DNA from 4 places in the Streptomyces sp. NPDC051738 genome. Region 2 is predicted to be linked to each of the others. Evidence: riboswitches for the same ligand, from Rfam matches in the RefSeq annotation. Region 2 holds a riboswitch; each other region holds the start of a gene.
The links. A riboswitch is a leader RNA that binds a small molecule or an ion and turns the genes downstream of it on or off. The one in region 2 is predicted to bind cyclic di-AMP.

Region 1: it holds a riboswitch for cyclic di-AMP, as region 2 does, so the genes downstream of both, ACIA8X_RS33995 (M23 family metallopeptidase) here and ACIA8X_RS35930 (transglycosylase SLT domain-containing protein) in region 2, are expected to answer to the same signal.
Region 3: it holds a riboswitch for cyclic di-AMP, as region 2 does, so the genes downstream of both, ACIA8X_RS41045 (M23 family metallopeptidase) here and ACIA8X_RS35930 (transglycosylase SLT domain-containing protein) in region 2, are expected to answer to the same signal.
Region 4: it holds a riboswitch for cyclic di-AMP, as region 2 does, so the genes downstream of both, ACIA8X_RS37705 (LysM peptidoglycan-binding domain-containing M23 family metallopeptidase) here and ACIA8X_RS35930 (transglycosylase SLT domain-containing protein) in region 2, are expected to answer to the same signal.

The regions. Positions count from the first base shown of each region.
Region 1 covers NZ_JBITCM010000017.1:161,417-165,619, reverse strand. Annotated here, with positions in the region: gene ACIA8X_RS34005 (M16 family metallopeptidase) at 1-875, shown strand, start outside; gene ACIA8X_RS34000 (M16 family metallopeptidase) at 872-2,260, shown strand; cyclic di-AMP (ydaO/yuaA leader) riboswitch at 2,473-2,636, shown strand; gene ACIA8X_RS33995 (M23 family metallopeptidase) at 2,650-3,435, shown strand; gene ACIA8X_RS33990 (GntR family transcriptional regulator) at 3,631-4,203, shown strand, end outside.
Region 2 covers NZ_JBITCM010000020.1:42,738-46,940, reverse strand. Annotated here, with positions in the region: gene fahA (fumarylacetoacetase) at 1-155, opposite strand, end outside; gene ACIA8X_RS35940 (carboxymuconolactone decarboxylase family protein) at 361-822, shown strand; gene ACIA8X_RS35935 (HAD family hydrolase) at 991-1,821, shown strand; gene ACIA8X_RS35930 (transglycosylase SLT domain-containing protein) at 1,836-2,588, opposite strand; cyclic di-AMP (ydaO/yuaA leader) riboswitch at 2,594-2,781, opposite strand; gene ACIA8X_RS35925 (CocE/NonD family hydrolase) at 3,048-4,203, opposite strand, start outside.
Region 3 covers NZ_JBITCM010000026.1:109,756-113,958, forward strand. Annotated here, with positions in the region: gene ACIA8X_RS41030 (dihydrofolate reductase family protein) at 1-41, shown strand, start outside; tRNA gene ACIA8X_RS41035 (tRNA-Met) at 122-195, shown strand; gene ACIA8X_RS41040 (PP2C family protein-serine/threonine phosphatase) at 327-1,418, shown strand; cyclic di-AMP (ydaO/yuaA leader) riboswitch at 1,666-1,823, shown strand; gene ACIA8X_RS41045 (M23 family metallopeptidase) at 1,835-2,860, shown strand; gene ACIA8X_RS41050 (hypothetical protein) at 2,933-3,103, opposite strand; gene ACIA8X_RS41055 (PrsW family intramembrane metalloprotease) at 3,100-4,203, opposite strand, start outside.
Region 4 covers NZ_JBITCM010000022.1:31,568-35,770, reverse strand. Annotated here, with positions in the region: gene ACIA8X_RS37710 (hypothetical protein) at 1-1,053, opposite strand, end outside; gene ACIA8X_RS37705 (LysM peptidoglycan-binding domain-containing M23 family metallopeptidase) at 1,363-2,325, opposite strand; cyclic di-AMP (ydaO/yuaA leader) riboswitch at 2,330-2,487, opposite strand; gene ACIA8X_RS37700 (alpha-galactosidase) at 2,795-4,203, opposite strand, start outside.

The sequences.
Region 1 (4,203 bases), on a different contig from region 2:
AGAAGCTGACCGCGCTGTCGTACCCCGACGGACACCCGTACCACCACACGCCGATCGGCTCGATGGCTGACCTGGACGCGGCCAGCCTGGAGGACGCCCGCGCGTTCTTCCGCACCTACTACGCGCCCAACAACGCCGTCCTGTCGATCGTCGGCGACATCGACCCGGAGCAGACGCTCGCCTGGGTCGAGAAGTACTTCGGCACCATCCCGGCCCACGACGGCAAGCCCGAGCCGCGCGACGGCTCGCTGCCCGAGACCATCGGCGAGCAGCTGCGCGAGGTCGTCGAGGAGAACGTCCCCGCGCGCGCGATGATGGCCGCCTACCGGCTCCCGGAGGACGGCACGCGCGACGCCGACGCGGCCGACCTCGCGCTGACGGTCCTCGGCGGCGGCGAGTCCTCGCGCCTCTACAACCGGCTCGTACGCCGCGACCGTACGGCCGTGGCGGCCGGGTTCGGTCTGCTGCGCCTGGCCGGTGCGCCCTCCCTGGGCTGGCTGGACGTGAAGACCTCCGGCGACGTCGAGGTCCCCGTGATCGAGGCGGCCGTCGACGAGGAGCTCGCCCGCTTCGCGGCGGAGGGCCCCACCGCCGAGGAGATGGAGCGCGCGCAGGCCCAGCTGGAGCGCGAGTGGCTGGACCGGCTCGGCACCGTCGCGGGCCGCGCCGACGAACTGTGCCGGTACGCCGTCCTGTTCGGCGACCCGCAGCTTGCGTTCACCGCCGTACAGCGTGTCCTCGACGTCACCGCCGAGGAGGTCAAGGCGGTCGCCAAGGCCCGTCTGCGCCCCGACAACCGCGCGGTGCTCGTGTACGAGCCGACCCAGGCCGAGGACGCCGAGACCACCGACGAGAACGAGGAGTCGGCGCAGTGACCGAGCTCGCCAGCATGGAGTTCCACCCGCAGCCCCAGGCCGGCGAGGCCCGGCCCTGGGCGTTCCCGGCACCCGAGCGCGGCAAGCTGGACAACGGCCTGACGGTCCTGCGCTGCCACCGCCCCGGCCAGCAGGTCGTAGCCGTCGAGGTGCTCCTGGACACGCCCCTGGACGCCGAGCCGAAGGGCCTCGACGGCATCGCCACGATCATGGCGCGTGCCCTCTCCGAGGGCACCGACAAGCACACGGCGGAGGAGTTCGCCGCCGAGCTGGAGCGCTGCGGCGCCACCCTCGACGCGTTCGCCGACCACCCCGGTGTCCGGGTCAGCCTCGAAGTGCCCGTCTCCCGCCTGCCCAAGGCGCTCGGCCTGCTCGCCGATGCCCTCAGGGCACCCGCGTTCGACGATGCCGAGGTCGAGCGCCTGGTGCGCAACCGGCTCGACGAGATCCCGCACGAGATGGCCAACCCCTCGCGCCGCGCCGCCAAGGAGCTCTCCAAGGAGCTGTTCCCGGCGACCTCGCGCATGTCCCGCCCGCGCCAGGGCACCGAGGACACGGTCGCGGGCATCGACTCCGCGGGCGTACGCGCCTTCTACGAGCGGCACGTCCGCCCCGCCACCTCCACCGTGGTGGTCGTCGGCGACCTCACCGGAGTCGACCTCGACGCCCTGCTCGGCGACACCCTCGGCGCCTGGACCGGCTCCCCGGCCGAGCCGCGGCCCGTCCCGCCGGTGACGGCGGACGACACCGGCCGCGTCGTCATCGTGGACCGCCCCGGTTCCGTCCAGACGCAGCTGCTGATCGGCCGGATCGGCCCCGACCGGCACGACCGCGTGTGGCCCGCGCAGGTGCTCGGCACGTACTGCCTCGGCGGCACCCTCACCTCACGCCTGGACAAGGTCCTGCGCGAGGAGAAGGGCTACACCTACGGTGTGCGCGCGTTCGGGCAGGTCATGCGCTCGGCCCCGGACGGCACGGGCGCGGCGATGCTGGCCATCAGCGGCTCCGTCGACACCCCGAACACCGGTCCCGCGCTGCAGGACCTCTGGACGGTGCTGCGGGGCGTCGCAGACGGTGGCCTCACCGACGCCGAGCGGGACTTCGCCGTGCAGAACCTCGTCGGGGTGGCGCCGCTGAAGTACGAGACCGCCGCCTCCGTGGCGAACACGCTGGCCGACCAGGTCGAGCAGCACCTGCCCGACGACTACCAGGCGACGCTGTACCAGCAGCTCGCCGCGACCGGCACCGTCGAGGCCACCGCCGCGGCGGTGAGCGCCTTCCCGGCGGACCGTCTGGTGACGATCCTCGTCGGCGACGCGGCCGAGATCCGGGAGCCCGTCGAGGCCCTCGGCATCGGTGAAGTCACCGTCGTGTCGGCCGAGTAGAGGACCGACACAGCGCCGGCCGACGGCGCGCGCGTAGGGGCCCTGGTGACCGGAGAGTCACCAGGGCTCCCTTATGCCCGAATTGAGGGAGAGGTTGCCTGTCTGGCCTGTGGGATGCGCTACAAAAGCCGCGATCCGTTTGGGGATTGAAAGACGTCCCGCTTAGCGTCTTCCGGGCTGTCCGTCAGGCAGTGCGCCGCGCCCGCGGCACCGGACAGTCATCGCCGAGTCCCCCTACGGCGCGAGCCAGGGGAGCCGGGGACCCACCCGTAGTCCCTGGGGTGAATCGGACGCCCGCGCGTGAGCGAGGGGGCCCGTAGGAGACCTTCCTGCTCCGAACCCGTCAGCTAACCCGGTAGGCGAGAAGGAAGGAAAGGACCAGCCACTTCATGGCGTTCAGCTGCGCCACCGGGACGAGCCGTCCCACCGGGAAGCACCGTCGTCCCAGCCGGATCGAGCGCTCCACCGCCCGTGCGGCGGGAGTCGCCGCTCTCACCGCCACCGGCGTCATAGGCACCCTGGCCGCCCCCGCGCTCGCCGCGGAGCCCGCCGCCGAGCAGACCGGCCTCATCCCCGTCATCAGCGTCGACAACTCGATCGCCGACCAGATCGACGCCCAGGCCGCCGCGCAGGAGCAGGCCGCCCAGGAGGCCGCGGCCCTGAAGAAGGCCGCCCAGGAGGCCGCGCGCAAGAAGGCGGCCGAGAAGGCCGAGAAGGAGCGCGAGGCCAAGGAGCGCGCCGCCCGCGAGGCCGAGCGCAAGCGCCTGCTGTCCTACGTCGCCCCGATCTCGGGCTCGTACGTCTCCACCGGCTACAAGGCCGGCGGTGCCGTCTGGTCCTCCGGCAGCCACACGGGCGTCGACTTCCACGCCGCCAGCGGCACGTCCGTCCACGCGGTCGGCTCCGGCACCGTCGTGGAGGCCGGCTGGGGAGGGTCGTACGGCAACCAGGTCGTGATCAAGATGAACGACGGCACGTACACCCAGTACGGCCACATGTCGTCCCTCGGCGTCTCGGTGGGCCAGACCGTCACCCCGGGCCAGCAGATCGGCCTGTCCGGCGCCACCGGCAACGTCACCGGACCTCATCTGCACTTCGAGGCCCGCACGACGGCGGAGTACGGCTCCGACATCGACCCCGTCTCCTACCTCCGCTCGCACGGCGTGAACCTCTGACGCCTCCCCGACGCGCACTCCGTTCCCCGAAGCCCCGGCTCCCCGAGCCGGGGCTTTCGGCGTTTCGCAACCCCTGCTGTCCAAAAAATATCCATGGATTCCGGCCCGCCGTCGGAAATTCCGGCCGGTTGCAATAGAGTCACTGAACACACGTCATTCGTCGACGTTTCACGGGGATTAAGGCGGAGGTCGGTCATGCGTATTCCGGCGCATTCGGTGTGCACGGCGATCCGGGACGACATCGTCGCCGGTGTCTACGAGCGTGGCGGCCGGCTCACCGAGGAACTCCTCGCGCGCCGCTACGGCGTCTCCCGCGTCCCCGTGCGGGAGGCCCTGCGCACCCTGGAGGCGGAGGGCTTCGTGGTGACCCGGAGGCACGCGGGCGCGTGCGTCGCCGAACCGACCGAGCGGGAGGCCGCCGACCTGCTGGAGATGCGCACCCTCCTGGAGCCGCTCGGCGCCGCCCGGGCCGCCCAGCGGCGCACCGAGGCCCATCTGAAGGTGCTGCGCGGCCTGGTCAGGCTGGGCCAGGAGCGGGCCAGGCGGGGAAACAGCGAGGATCTGCGCTCCCTGGGCGGCTGGTTCCACGAGACGCTGGCCCAGGCCTCCGGCAGCCCCGCGCTGACCTCGACGCTGACCCAGCTGCGCCACAAGATCGCCTGGATGTACGCCGTGGAGTCGTCGGCCAACCCCGCGGAGTCCTGGACCGAGCACGGCGCGATCGTGGACGCGGTGGCGCGCGGCGACAGTGAACGCGCCCGCGCGATC
Region 2 (4,203 bases):
CCGAGCGTGTAGGCCGCCTTGCCCGCGTCGAGGACGTGGTCGCCGAGCCGGACGCCGATCCTGCGCGCGGAGTCCGAGCCGGGGAGGGAGAAGACGCCGTACGGAAGGTTGTGCGTGCCGAAGGGGTCGCCCTCGGGGAGATCGAAGGGGGGCATGGGGTGCTGCCTCACTCTCATCCGCTCCGTATGCCATTGCCATGTGTTCGGGCCACACGTTACGTGTGAGTCGCGTGTCTTGGGCAGTGCGGAGATCGCGTCGCCGAGCCGGCGAATCACCAGGTCGCCGCAGTGCGGTCACACCTGGCTTCTCCGCTTCGTCAGTGCAGTGAGGACGGAATCACTCACCCAGGAGGCGAGAACCATGCAGGCACGGATGACCAACCCCGCGTACGTCCTGTCCGGCGGGATGAAGGGGATCGGTACTCTCTTCCAGGCGATCGGGGAGGGTGGCCTGTCGCAGGAGCTGGCCGAGATCGTCGGGCTGCGCGCCAGCCAGATCAACGGGTGCGGCGCCTGTGTGCACGGTCACACGACCAATCTGCGCAAGGCGGGGGTGAGCGACGATCGGATCGACTCGGTCTCCGCCTGGCGCGAGGCGCCCTGGTTCACCGACGCCGAGCGGGCCGCGCTGCAGCTGACCGAGGCGATGACGAGGCTCGCGGACCGTTCGCACGAGTCGGTGCCGGACGCGTTGTGGGACGAAGTGGCCGACCACTTCGACGAGAAGGAACTGTCGGCGCTGATCCTCACCGTCGCCGTCACCAACATGTTCAACCGAATCAACACCACCATCAAGGAGCCCGCAGGCACCACGTGGGGGTGAAATCGCCACAAGCGGAGGGAAGTTGCCACCCGGAAGCGGAACGGGGGAAAGGACCGGAGACAGAAGCGGAACCAGAGCCGCAACCGGAACAGGTGTCAACACATGTGAACACAGCAGCCGTCCGGTTCGCGTCGAGTCGACGGGGCCTCCTGTCCGTATTCTCTGATCATGGCCGCACCTATCGCATATTCACTCATCGCCACTGACCTGGACGGGACGCTGCTCCGAGGCGACGACACGCTCTCGGACCGGTCCATCGACGCGCTCGCGCTGGTGGCGGCGGCCGGTGCACAGCACCTCGTCGTGACAGGGCGGCCGGCGCCCAGAGTGCGGCCGCTCCTCGACGCCCTGGGCAGCACGGGGCTCGCGGTGTGCGGACAGGGCGCGCAGTTGTACGACGCCGGCGCGGACCGTCTGCTGTGGTCCGTCACCCTGGACCGGGAGTTGGCGGAGACCGCGCTCGGCAAGATCGAGGCCGAGGTGGGGCAGGTGTACGCCGCCGTCGACCAGGACGGCGTCGACGGCCTCACGCTCATCGAGCCCGGGTATCTGATGCCCCACCCCACCCTGCCCGCCGTACGCGTCCAGCATCGCGACGACCTGTGGTGCGAGCCGATCAGCAAGGTGCTGCTGCGCCATCCCAGCCTCTCGGACGACGAGTTGGCGGCGACGGCGCGCTCGGTGGTCGGCTCCCTCGCTACGGTCACCATGTCGGGGCCCGGGACCGTCGAACTCCAGCCATGCGGCATCACCAAGGCGACCGGTCTCGCGCTCGCGGCCGAGCATCTCGGCCTCGGCGCGCACGAGACCATCGCCTTCGGGGACATGCCCAACGACATCCCCATGTTCGACTGGGCCGCGCGCGGGGTCGCCATGGCCAACGCGCACCCCGAACTCAAGGCGGTCGCCGACGAGATCACCCTGTCGAACGAGGACGACGGCATCGCCGTCGTCCTCGAGCGACTGTTCGTGGGCAGCCTGGCCGATTTCGCCCAGTAAGCCCAGGTCTTTGCCTAGTAGGGCCCGTTCACGTTGTCGATCGAGCCGTATCGCGCGGCCGCGTAGTTGCACGCGGCCACGATGTTCGCGACCGGGTCGAAGGGGTCGTACACCGTCCCCGGCACGTGATACGAGGCGAAGGTCGGGTCGATGACCTGCAGGAGGCCCTTGGACGGGGTGCCCTTGGCGGCGTTGGAGTCCCAGTTGTTGATGGCGGACGGGTTGCCGGAGGACTCACGCATGATGTTGCGGTGAATGCCCTCGTACGATCCCGGAATTCCGTTTTGCGCCATGATGTCCAGCGCGTTGCGGATCCAGCCGTCGAGGTTGTTCGGGAAGGTCTTCACGGAGGCCTGGGTCGCCTGGGCGACGGAGGACTTCTTGGCGGGGGCGGACGCCTTGTCGGCCGTGTTGCTCGCCGTGCTCGCCTTCTTCGTCGCGCGGACCTTCAGGTCGAGGCCCGGGTGGATCAGCCGGGGGTTGTCGCCGATGGCCTTGCGGTTGTCCTTGTAGAGCTGCTTCCAGCCGCCCTGGGCGTCGTACCGGTCCGCGATTCCGTAGAGCGAATCGCCCTTTTTCGTGGTGTACGTGACGGATCCGACCTTGGCCGGGGCGGTGGCCTGGGCGGTGGCCTGGGCCGGCTCTGCGGCGCTCGCGGTGGTCGCGCTCAGGAGCGGGAGGGCGAGGGCGGCGGTGCCGGTGCCGGCGGCGATGACGTGGCGGGTGAGCGGGCTGGTACGGGGGCGGCGGTGCTTGCCTCGGGGCATGGCGCTGTTCCTCTCCGGCGCCTGCGAGGTGAGCTGTCGGGTTCGGGCGGGGAGGTGCCCGGTCGCACCGCCGGGTGGCAGCGTGACTTAACCCCGAGCCGCGCCGGTGCGCCATCAAGGCGGCCGGTTCGGCGACTTACCTGGGTCCCCCGCTCCTGCCGTGCGTGAGTGAGTGAGTCGGTGGGTGAATCGGGCGGCGGCAGGATTCGGCGTCCGCCCGACGAGCGGGAACGTATGCGAGAGCACATGCCCGGAACAAGTGCCGTGGCCCCTGTCGTGCCGGTTGACCATGGTCTGGTGCGTATGGGGCACTTGATCCTTTGCGGTTGCCAAGCCTCAACTTGCGCTTGGCGCAAGGAGGGACGCGGTCTGCCGGGCAGGGTGGGCGACTACCCGTGCGTGACCCAACTCACTGGCATCCACAAGAGCGGCAAATCGGGCAATGAATCCAACTCGCCTTTAACCGGCTGTCCGTGGAGTCCGTTTCTCCCATGTCCGGTGGAAAAGTACCTCTTGGCCCTCCAGGCAGATCACCTCGTTGGAGGTGACGAAGTGCTCCTTGCCGCAGCTGATCTCCGAGCGCGTGTGCACCGTGGCGTCCCACGCCAGCTCCGGGCGGTGCAGGCGGATTGACCACTCCGAGCGGGTGCGGGCCGACAGGGGGTCCGCCTCGTTGATCGTGTACGTCTCCAGGGCGTCCTCGGTGAACTCCAGACCGTCGGGGTACACGCGCGTGCCGCCGTAGCGAGGGTCGACCTCCAGGCGCCACTCGCCCTTGGCCACGTCCCGTACGACGAGTCGCTCGGGGCGCGGTTCGTCCAGCGTGATGGGGGTGTTCACGCCGAGCGGCTCCGCCTGCTCCGGTTCCTCGAAGGTGATCTCCGTTTCCTCGCAGCCGATCGCTGTCCCGTCCAACGCACGTGCGCGTACCGGAAGTTCCAGGGAGCTCCCCGCCGGTTCGAGGGTGAAGCCCGCCGACGAGTCGGGCTGGGGCCAGATCCACGGCCAGTACGCGGAGGAGACCGCGAGACGGATGCGGTGACCGGGCGGGAAGACGTGGCCGATGCCGTTCAGCTCGAAGGTCACGTCCTCGGTGGCCCCCGGCTCCCACGGCACCGCACGATCCCGGCCATGGCGGGCCGACAGGTTCAGCACGCCCCGCGTGACCAGGGTCGAGGAGCCGTCGGGCGCCACGTCGCACAGCCGGGCCACGACCTGCCCGCGCGGCACCTCCGACGTCAGCCGCAGCCGCACCTTCGGCCGCCCCAACACCCAGGTCTCCTCGCCCACTTCGAACTCGAAGCACGCCGATCGCCCGTCCTCCTCCCGCTGGTCGGGCGGCAGGTCGGCATCGTTGCCGAAGGGAAAGAAACGGCCGGCGTCGAGGCCCGTATGCATGGGGGAGCGGACCAGGACGGGGGCGCCCTGGAAGGCGTACGTCAGCCCGCTCACGTGAGGAGAGGGCCAGGCCGGCTCGCCGACCCAGCGGCCGGGCAGCTCGGCGTACACCGTGGCAGGGCGGTGAGAGTCGCTGACGTACGCGCGCAGCAGGGGCTCGGACATGACGCCGGTGTCCTCGCCCTTCAGCCAGTGGTCCCACCAGCGCAACGTCTCC
Region 3 (4,203 bases), on a different contig from region 2:
AGGACCGGGCGAAGGCACCGAACGACCACCTGCCGGACTGAGTGATCCGGCTCTCATCAGCGGCGTCGGGGGAAACCCGTGTGCTTTCGGTCCTGCGGATGGGGTACTGTTAGGTCATCGCCGCGGGGTGGAGCAGCTCGGTAGCTCGCTGGGCTCATAACCCAGAGGTCGCAGGTTCAAATCCTGTCCCCGCTACTGAAGACTCAGGGCCGGAACTGATCAGTCAGTTCCGGCCCTGAGTGTTTCTCTCGTGACTGGTGTCCGTCCGCTCGTCCGGTCGGACCTCCCCGCTCGCTCCCCACCCCCACCTCGGCAACCCTGGTCACGTGGAGGAACGGCGGATCTCGTACGCACGCCGGTTCGTCCGGCTGCTCCCGGCCCTGTTGATCGGCGCCGGGAGCGTGTACGACTACGTCACGCCCACCGGCCTCACCGGCGCGCCCTTCTTCACCGCCGCGCCCCTGGTCGCCGCCCCGCTCTACTCGCAGCGCGGCACGATCCTCACGGGCATCACCGCCGTCCTCGTCCTGCTCGCGCTCCGTGTCGTGCACGGCGCCCTCCCCCGGGCGGAGCTGATCACCGAGCTGGTCACCGTGGTGGTCGTCTCCGTGCTCGCCGTTCTCATCAACCTCCTGGTCCGCCGCAGCGACGAGCGCCTCGCCTCCGCTCGCGAGATCGCCGAGGCGGCCCAGCGCGCCGTACTGCCCGAACCCGCCCAGCGGATCGGCGGCTTCCAGATCGCGGCGCGGTACGAGGCGGCGCAGGAGGGCGCCTCCATCGGCGGCGACCTGTACGCCGTGCAGGACAGCCCGCACGGCGTTCGGGTCATCGTGGGGGACGTGCGCGGCAAGGGCATGGGGGCGGTGGGCGCCGTCGCCGTCGTCATCGGGGCCTTTCGTGAGGCCGCCGAGCAGGAGGCCACGCTGGAGGCGGTCGCCCAGCGACTGGAGCGGGCGCTGGCCGCCCGCGAGCGCGCCCGGGGCGAGGGGATCGAGGCCGACGAGGGGTTCACCACCGTCGTGCTCGCCGAACTGCCGCACGGCGACAGCGCCGTCCGCCTCGTCAACCGCGGGCATCCGCCGCCCCTGCTGCTGTACGCCGACGGCGCGGTGCGCGCGCTGCATGCCGTCGAGCCCGCGCTGCCCCTCGGCATGGGCGAGCTCGGCGCGTGGCCCGACCGGGCCCAGGACGCCGGCTTCCCGAGCGAGGCCACGCTGCTGCTGTACACCGACGGGATGAGCGAGGCACGGGACGAGGGCGGACGGTACTACGACCCCGAGGTGGGGCTCGCGGGGCGGGCCAACGCGTGCCGCGAGCCGGCCGAGAGGATCGGCGTGCTCGCGGCGGACGTGCGCCGGCACTCCGGGGGAGGGATGGCGGACGACATGGCGCTCATCGCCGTACGGCGACGACCGTGACCCACTCCCCTTGATCCTTCTCACCAAGGGTGATCGGGCGACCGCCCTCCGCATAACAACTGACATACCGTCAATACCTGTGTGACTCCTGAGTCCTGGCCAACTCGCCCGATTTGGCCCGCTCGTGACCTGTAAGTCCGGGCGAAAATCGTTAATGATCAAGCGGAACAGCTTGGAATCCACACCCCGGGTCTATTAACGTTCGATAACGCAGCGCGGTTGTCCCAGCCGTCACAAGAGACGGCTCCGTGCGCACGCGCCGAGTCCCGCAAGGGAGCCGGGGAACCACCACCCTGGGGTGAATCGCACGGATTCCGCCGTGGAAGCACGGTTGGTATACGCGCGTAGGAGACCTTCCTGCTCCGAACCCGTCAGCTAACCCGGTAGGCGAGAAGGAAGGAAAGGAGCACGCCCACGTGGCGTCCAACAGGCCTGCTACGCAAGCCCCGTTCGTGCCGAGTCAGCGCAGTGACAACACCTTCGGCTACGACAGCTACCGCACCGACGAGGGCCCCTTCGAGGAGTGGAACCCCACCGCGGAGTCCATTCGTCCGATACGTGGCAGGCATCGCGTCGCCAAGCAGCGCGGCGGGGGACTCGCGCGCAGCTCCACGGTTCTCGGCGTCGGCGTCATAGCCGCGGTCGGCGCGGGCGGCATGGCCACCGCGCAGAGCGGCAAGCCGCCGGTCGCGATCACCATGCCCGACCTGCCCCTGATATCCGACGACTCCACCGCGGCCGCCGAGGACACCGGGACGGCCCTGAGCACCATGGGCACCGCGACCGAGCAGACCACGCAGGACACCGGCGACGCCGGTGAGGCGCTGCGGGCCCGGATCATCGCCCAGGTCGAGCAGCAGCAGGACCAGGTCGAGAGCAAGGCCGCCGCCGCAGCGGTCGCCGCCGCCGAGAAGGAGGCCGCCGCAGCGGCCGCCAAGGCGGAGCAGGAGGCCAAGGCCAAGGCCGCCGCCGCGAAGGCCGAGGCCGAGGAGGAGGCCCGCCAGAAGGCCGAGGCCGCGCGCCTCGCCGAGCTGGCCAAGCAGTTCACGCTGCCGACCTCCTCGTACACCATCACCTCGACCTTCGGTCAGGCCGGCGCCTACTGGTCCTCCGGCTACCACACGGGCCTCGACTTCGCCGCTCCGTCCGGCACGCTGATCAAGGCGGTGCACTCCGGCACCGTCACGTTCGCCGGCTGGGACGGGTCGTACGGCTACAAGACCGTGCTCACCCTCGACGACGGCACCGAGCTGTGGTTCGCCCACCAGTCCTCGATCAGCGTGAGCGTCGGCCAGAAGGTCAACACCGGCGACGTCATCGGCCGCGTGGGCGCCACCGGCAACGTCACCGGCGCCCACCTCCACCTTGAGGTGCACCCCGACGGCAGCACCAGCGGCATCGACCCGCTGGCGTGGCTGCGCGGCAAGGGGCTCACGCCCTGAGGGCAATCTCCTGATCGCACAAGGACGTTGACGGCCCGGCCTTCCTCACAGGAGGCCGGGTCGCACAGGTTTTCAGGGTTCGCAGGTGCCGGACCGGCTCGCGCACTGCCAGCCCGAGAAACCGCCCTTGGGGTTGTCGAGGTCGTCGTCGAGCCGGATGAAGCCCCAGACGACAGTGAGGGCGAACGCGACGGCGGCCAGGGCCAGCAGCCACAGGACGACTGTCCTCGCGGTCCGCCTCACGTGCGATACGGGTTGTACGCGGGATACGGCGCCGCCGGACCGTACGGGGCACCCTGCGCAGGTCCGTATGGGGCGCCCTGCGCCGGTCCGTACGGGGCGGCGTGCCCCTGCCCGTACACCTGCCACTGACCCGGCGCCCCGTACCCGTACCCGTACCCATGCCCGTATCGGTGCGCAGACCGAGGCTGCGCGGCGGCCGCGTGTTCCAGCGCCGGTCGCGCGAACCCCCGGCGTCCCCACAGCTCGTGCAACAGCTCCTGTTCCCGTACGACGAAGTCGGCGCCGGCCCGCCCGCGCCGCCCCCGGTGCCGCAGGAAGGCCAGCGACGTGGCGTACGCCTCGTACTGCGCCACCGCCCGGGCCGCCGTACGCCCGCCACGCTGCCGCGCGTACTGCCGGGCCACCCGCCGTGCCCGCATCGACCCGAGCGCGAACGGCTCGACCGGCGTGAGCCACCCGGCGACGACATACGCGGGCAGCTCCTCGCGCACGGTCCTCAGCTCGCGCTGCCGGGTCCAGATCACCAGCCAGGTCAGCAGTCCGAACGCGGGCACCATGAAGGCGGCGTACACGGCGAAGAACCCGAACTCGCCGAAGGCCGACGAGCCGTTCCACAGGGCGTGCATGCCCATGGCGAGCAGGAGACCGAGGAGCGGGAGGAGAACGCGGCGCACCGGCTGTCGCGGGCCCGACAGGGCGGCGATGCCGAAACCGATGCCGGTGAGGACGGTGAAGAGCGGGTGCGCGAAGGGCGACATGATGACGCGGACGAAGAAGGTCGCCGCGGTGACCGAGGCGATGCCGCTGTCGCCGGCGAGCTGGTCGGTGCCGAAGGCGGTGCCGAGGTAGAGGATGTTCTCGGTGAAGGCGAAACCGGTGGCGGTGACGCCGGCTATGACTACGCCGTCGACTATCCCGGTGAAGTCACGGCGGCGGAAGAGAAAGACGAGAAGCACGGCGGCCGCTTTGGCCGTCTCCTCCACGACGGGCGCTATGACGGTGGCGCCCAGGGTGTCCGCGTGGGACGGATCGGCGGTCGCCGTCGCTATCCATCGGGTCGCGAAGCTGTTGGCGATGATCGCTATCAGAGCCGCCGCGCA
Region 4 (4,203 bases), on a different contig from region 2:
GATCTGGTAGAAACTGGTGGCGCCGCTGTCGGACGGGACGACGTACTTCCAACGGCGGGTCAGGTCCGTGCCGTTGAAGTCCCAGGTCTGGAAGAGGATCCGGAAGACACCGCGCTTGGCACCGACCCGCGTGACCAACTTGGTGACCAGGCTCGGGTGTTGGCCGTCGAGGTAGGCGATGCCGAAGTGGCCGCCGGAGGGGCCGTCCGAGACTAAGTCGTCGGGGACGGGCTGCCGGGTGCGCTCGGTGCCGGTCGTGCCGTCGATCACCGAGACGAACTGGTTCGCGGGTGAGGAGGCGGTGACCCTGGCCCCGTCCGCGAAGGTCGTCCCGTCGGCCGTGTGCACCAGCACCTCGGCCTTCCCGTCGCTGTCGAGGTCGTACACGGTGACGTTGTCGTCGTTGCGGTATCCGCCGATCGCCGTCGAACCGCTGATCGCGGCGGGCGCGGGGTCGTTGGCGCCGTTCCCGCCCACCTGTGTGTACGAGCCGGGACCGAGGTCCACGCGCCACAGCCGCTCACCGGTGAGGGTGTACGCCTCCAGCAGGTCGGGCTTGTCGCGGGTCTGGGAGAGGCGGCTCACGACGAGTTCGTAGCGTCCGTCGCCGTCGAGGTCGCCGGGCCAGGCGTGCTGCACTACGTAGCCGTCGGCGGTGGCGAGCGGGATCTCGGCGTAGCCCCGCGAGAAGTCGAGGGCGGCCGAACTGACCTTCCTCTCGTGCCCGTTGATCACGGCTCGCACGGTGTACGTGCCCACGCCGCGGGTGTTGTCCTTGTACGTCGTGGAGTTGATGACCGGCGCTCGGTTCAGTCGGCGCCCGTTCTTGTACACGTGGAAGGCGACGGCGTTGCCGTACCGCGCGTACTCGGTGCCGAGCAGGCGCCAGCTGAGGAAGGTGCCCTCACCGGAAGGTACGGCGACCAGCCCCCGGTCGAGGTTCTCCACGGTCCGGAGCGGCTCGGCGGCGTGACCGGCGGGCGCGGAGAACAGCCCGGCGAGCAGGGCCGCCGCGGCGACGGCGCCGATTCTTCGGCGTCGATTGGCGTGCACTGGAGCTCCTTTGCGAGAGGGGCGATCAGCCTGTCGGCGAGTTCCTCGACCACGGCGGCGGTGTCGTCGGCGTGCGCGCCGTTGCGGCAGAAAGCGCTTGCAGCACTACGGACACCACTCTGTCCTCGCTCTCCCCTCACTGTCGACGCCCTGGACGCGCCTGCCACAAGATCGCAATGCCGCGATCATGAACAGGCGCACCCGGACGCCGCGCCCATCGCCGACACCGCGCGCCAACACCGAAGGCCGGACCCGGGGATCGGGGTCCGGCCTTCGGTTGCGTGTCAGGCGAGGCAGTCGGCGGCGGGGTCAGCCGATGGCGACGCCCTTGGAGCGGAGGTAGGCGACCGGGTCCACGTCCGAGCCGTAGTCCGGCGTGGTGCGGATCTCGAAGTGCAGGTGCGGGCCGGTCACATTGCCGGTCGCACCGGAGAGGCCGACCTGCTGCCCCGCGGTCACGGTCTGACCGGCCGAGACGGAGAGCGAGGAAAGGTGGGCGTACTGGGCGTAGTAGCCGTCGGCGAGCTGGATGACGACCTGGTTGCCGTACGCGCCGCCCCAACCGGCGGAGACGACGGTGCCCGCGCCGACCGCCTTCAGCGGGGTGCCGGTCACCGCGGAGAAGTCGACGCCGGTGTGGTAGCCGCTGGACCACATGCTGCCCGCCACCTTGTACGCGGTGCCGACGGCGGCCGTGGAGAGGGGGGCGCTGAAGCCGCTGGCGGTGCCGACGGTGTCGGCGCTCTGGTCGGCCTTGGTCGTCGTCGAGGCGGAGGACTTCGAGGCGGACGCATCCGTGGACGACTTCGAGGGCGAAGACGAGGAGGACGAAGGCGAGGAAGCGGACGGCGACTTGGGGGCGCTCGTCGCGGCCTTCTTGCCGCCGATGCTGAGCTTCAGACCGGGGTGGATCAGCGACGGGTCCTCGCCGACGGCCTCACGGTTGTCGGCGTAGAGCTTCTTCCAGCCACCGCTGACGTTCTGCTCGTTCGCGATCTTCGAAAGGTAGTCGCCGACCTTCACGGAATACGTCCGCGTACCCGTCTTCCGGTCCGCGCCCTTCTTCTCGGCGGCCTTCTTCTCGGCCACCTCCTTGCCGGTGGTCGGCAGAGTCTGAACGGCCTTTTCCGAAACGGACTGCAAAGGAGCGGCGTGGGCACCGGTGGCCCCGATGAGCGGGAGAGCGAGAGCGGCTCCGCCGGTTCCGGCGACGGCGATGGAGCGGGTGAAGCGCAGGGACTTCGGGCGGCGGTGCTTACCCTTCGCGGGCATGGCGAATTCCTCTCCGGCGCCTGCGAGGTGAGCTGTCGGGTGCGGGCTGGAGATGCCCGGTCGCGTGGGGACGCGACTTGACCCCAAGCCGTTCCGGAGACCGGAACAGGCGGTTGTACCTGTGGGTCCCCCGCTCCTGCCGTACACGGGTGAGTTTTCGCGGGATCCGGTCGGCGGCAGGATTAGGCGTCCGTCCGGATTGGTGGCGAACGTAAGCGAGGAAGACGCATGGGAACAAGTGAGAGGTTCCGCCCGAATGCGTTCCTGTTGATCCCTTGTGGGAATTACCGGTGACCCTGCGTGAATTATGGGTACGTCGCCCGACTCAAAACCCCTTGAAAAGCATGTGGATTACGTGAACATGACGGGCGACGCACGGTCACGAATATGACGCTCCTCACGTGACTCCGCTCCAGCTTCCTTTACTCCAGAGCGAGTTGGAATGAATGTGCCAATTCGGACAGAAACCCTAGATGCGACGCAGGCGGATAACCGTCGCATCGAGGTCGCCGCGCACATCGGCGTGAAGCCCGTGATGCAGCAATACGGCACCTCGGTGAACTTTGCCCGTTTCACGGCATTCGTACGATGCCGTCGGGTCGAGCCCACGCAGCCGCAGCGCCGGCACGGCCTCGCCGTAGCTCTGCGCCTGGAGCCAGGCGAGCACGACCGTCTCGTCGCCGAGCACGTACTGCACCGCGCTCAGCCCGCCCCGCGGGGGCCTCAGCCGATAGAGGTCCCCACGCTGCACCAGATGCCGGATCTCCTTGTAGAGCTCCACCCATTCCCGCGCCTCGGCGAGCTCGTCCTCGGTCCACTGTGTGAGGTCACCGCCGACGCCGAGCACCCCGGCCATGGCGCTCACGAACCGGAACCGGAGGGAGCTGACCCGGCCGTTGAGCTGGTTGTTCGGGCTGTCGGTGACCCACGCCGCCATGACCCTCGCCGGATGGATCTGGCTGAAGCCGTGCTGGATGGCGAGCCGGTCGAGCGGGTCGGTGTTGTCGGAAGTCCACACCTGGTCCGTGCGGCTCAGCACGCCCAGGTCGATCCGGCCGCCACCACCCGAGCAGGACTCGAAGGCCACGCCCGGGTGGGCGGCCCGCAGCCGGTCCAACAGGGCGTAGAAGGCGCGCACATGGTCGACCCAGAGCCGCTGCGGATACGGCTCACCGGGCCAGCCCGCGTCGCTGAAACAACGGTTGAAATCCCACTTCACGTAGTCGATCGGGGCGCTGGACAGGAGCCCGTCCAGCCGCTGCCAGAGATAGTCCTGGACGTCGTCGCGGGCGAGGTTCAGTACGAGTTGATTGCGGAATTCCGTACGCCTTCGTCCCGCTTGGTACTGCACCCAGTCCGGGTGGGCCCGGTACAGCTCGCTGTCCGGATTGACCATTTCCGGCTCGACCCAGATACCGAACTGCATGCCGAGAGCGTGCACGTAGTCGGCGAGGGGCTTGAGGCCGGACGGGAAGCGGTCCGGGTTGGGCGTCCAGTCGCCGAGCCCGGCGCGGTCACTGGTGCGCGCTCCGAACCAGCCGTCGTCGACGACGAACAGCTCGACGCCGATCGCCGCGGCCCGCCGGGCGAGGGTGCCCTGCTGCTCCTCGGAGATGTCGAACTCCGTCGCCTCCCAGGAGTTGAAGAGCACGGGCCGGTCCTGATCGGCGTCCGGGATCACATAGGCGCGCTGGTAGGCGTGCCAGGCTCGGCTCGCGCCCCCGAAACCGCCGTCGCTCCACAGCCCGGCGAAGACCGGCGTCACGAACGACTCCCCCGCCGCAAGCCGCAACAGCCCCGAGTCGTCGTACCCGACCCCGCCGGTGATCTGCACGCGCGCGTCCGGCAGCTGGGCCACCGCGATCCGCCACGACCCCG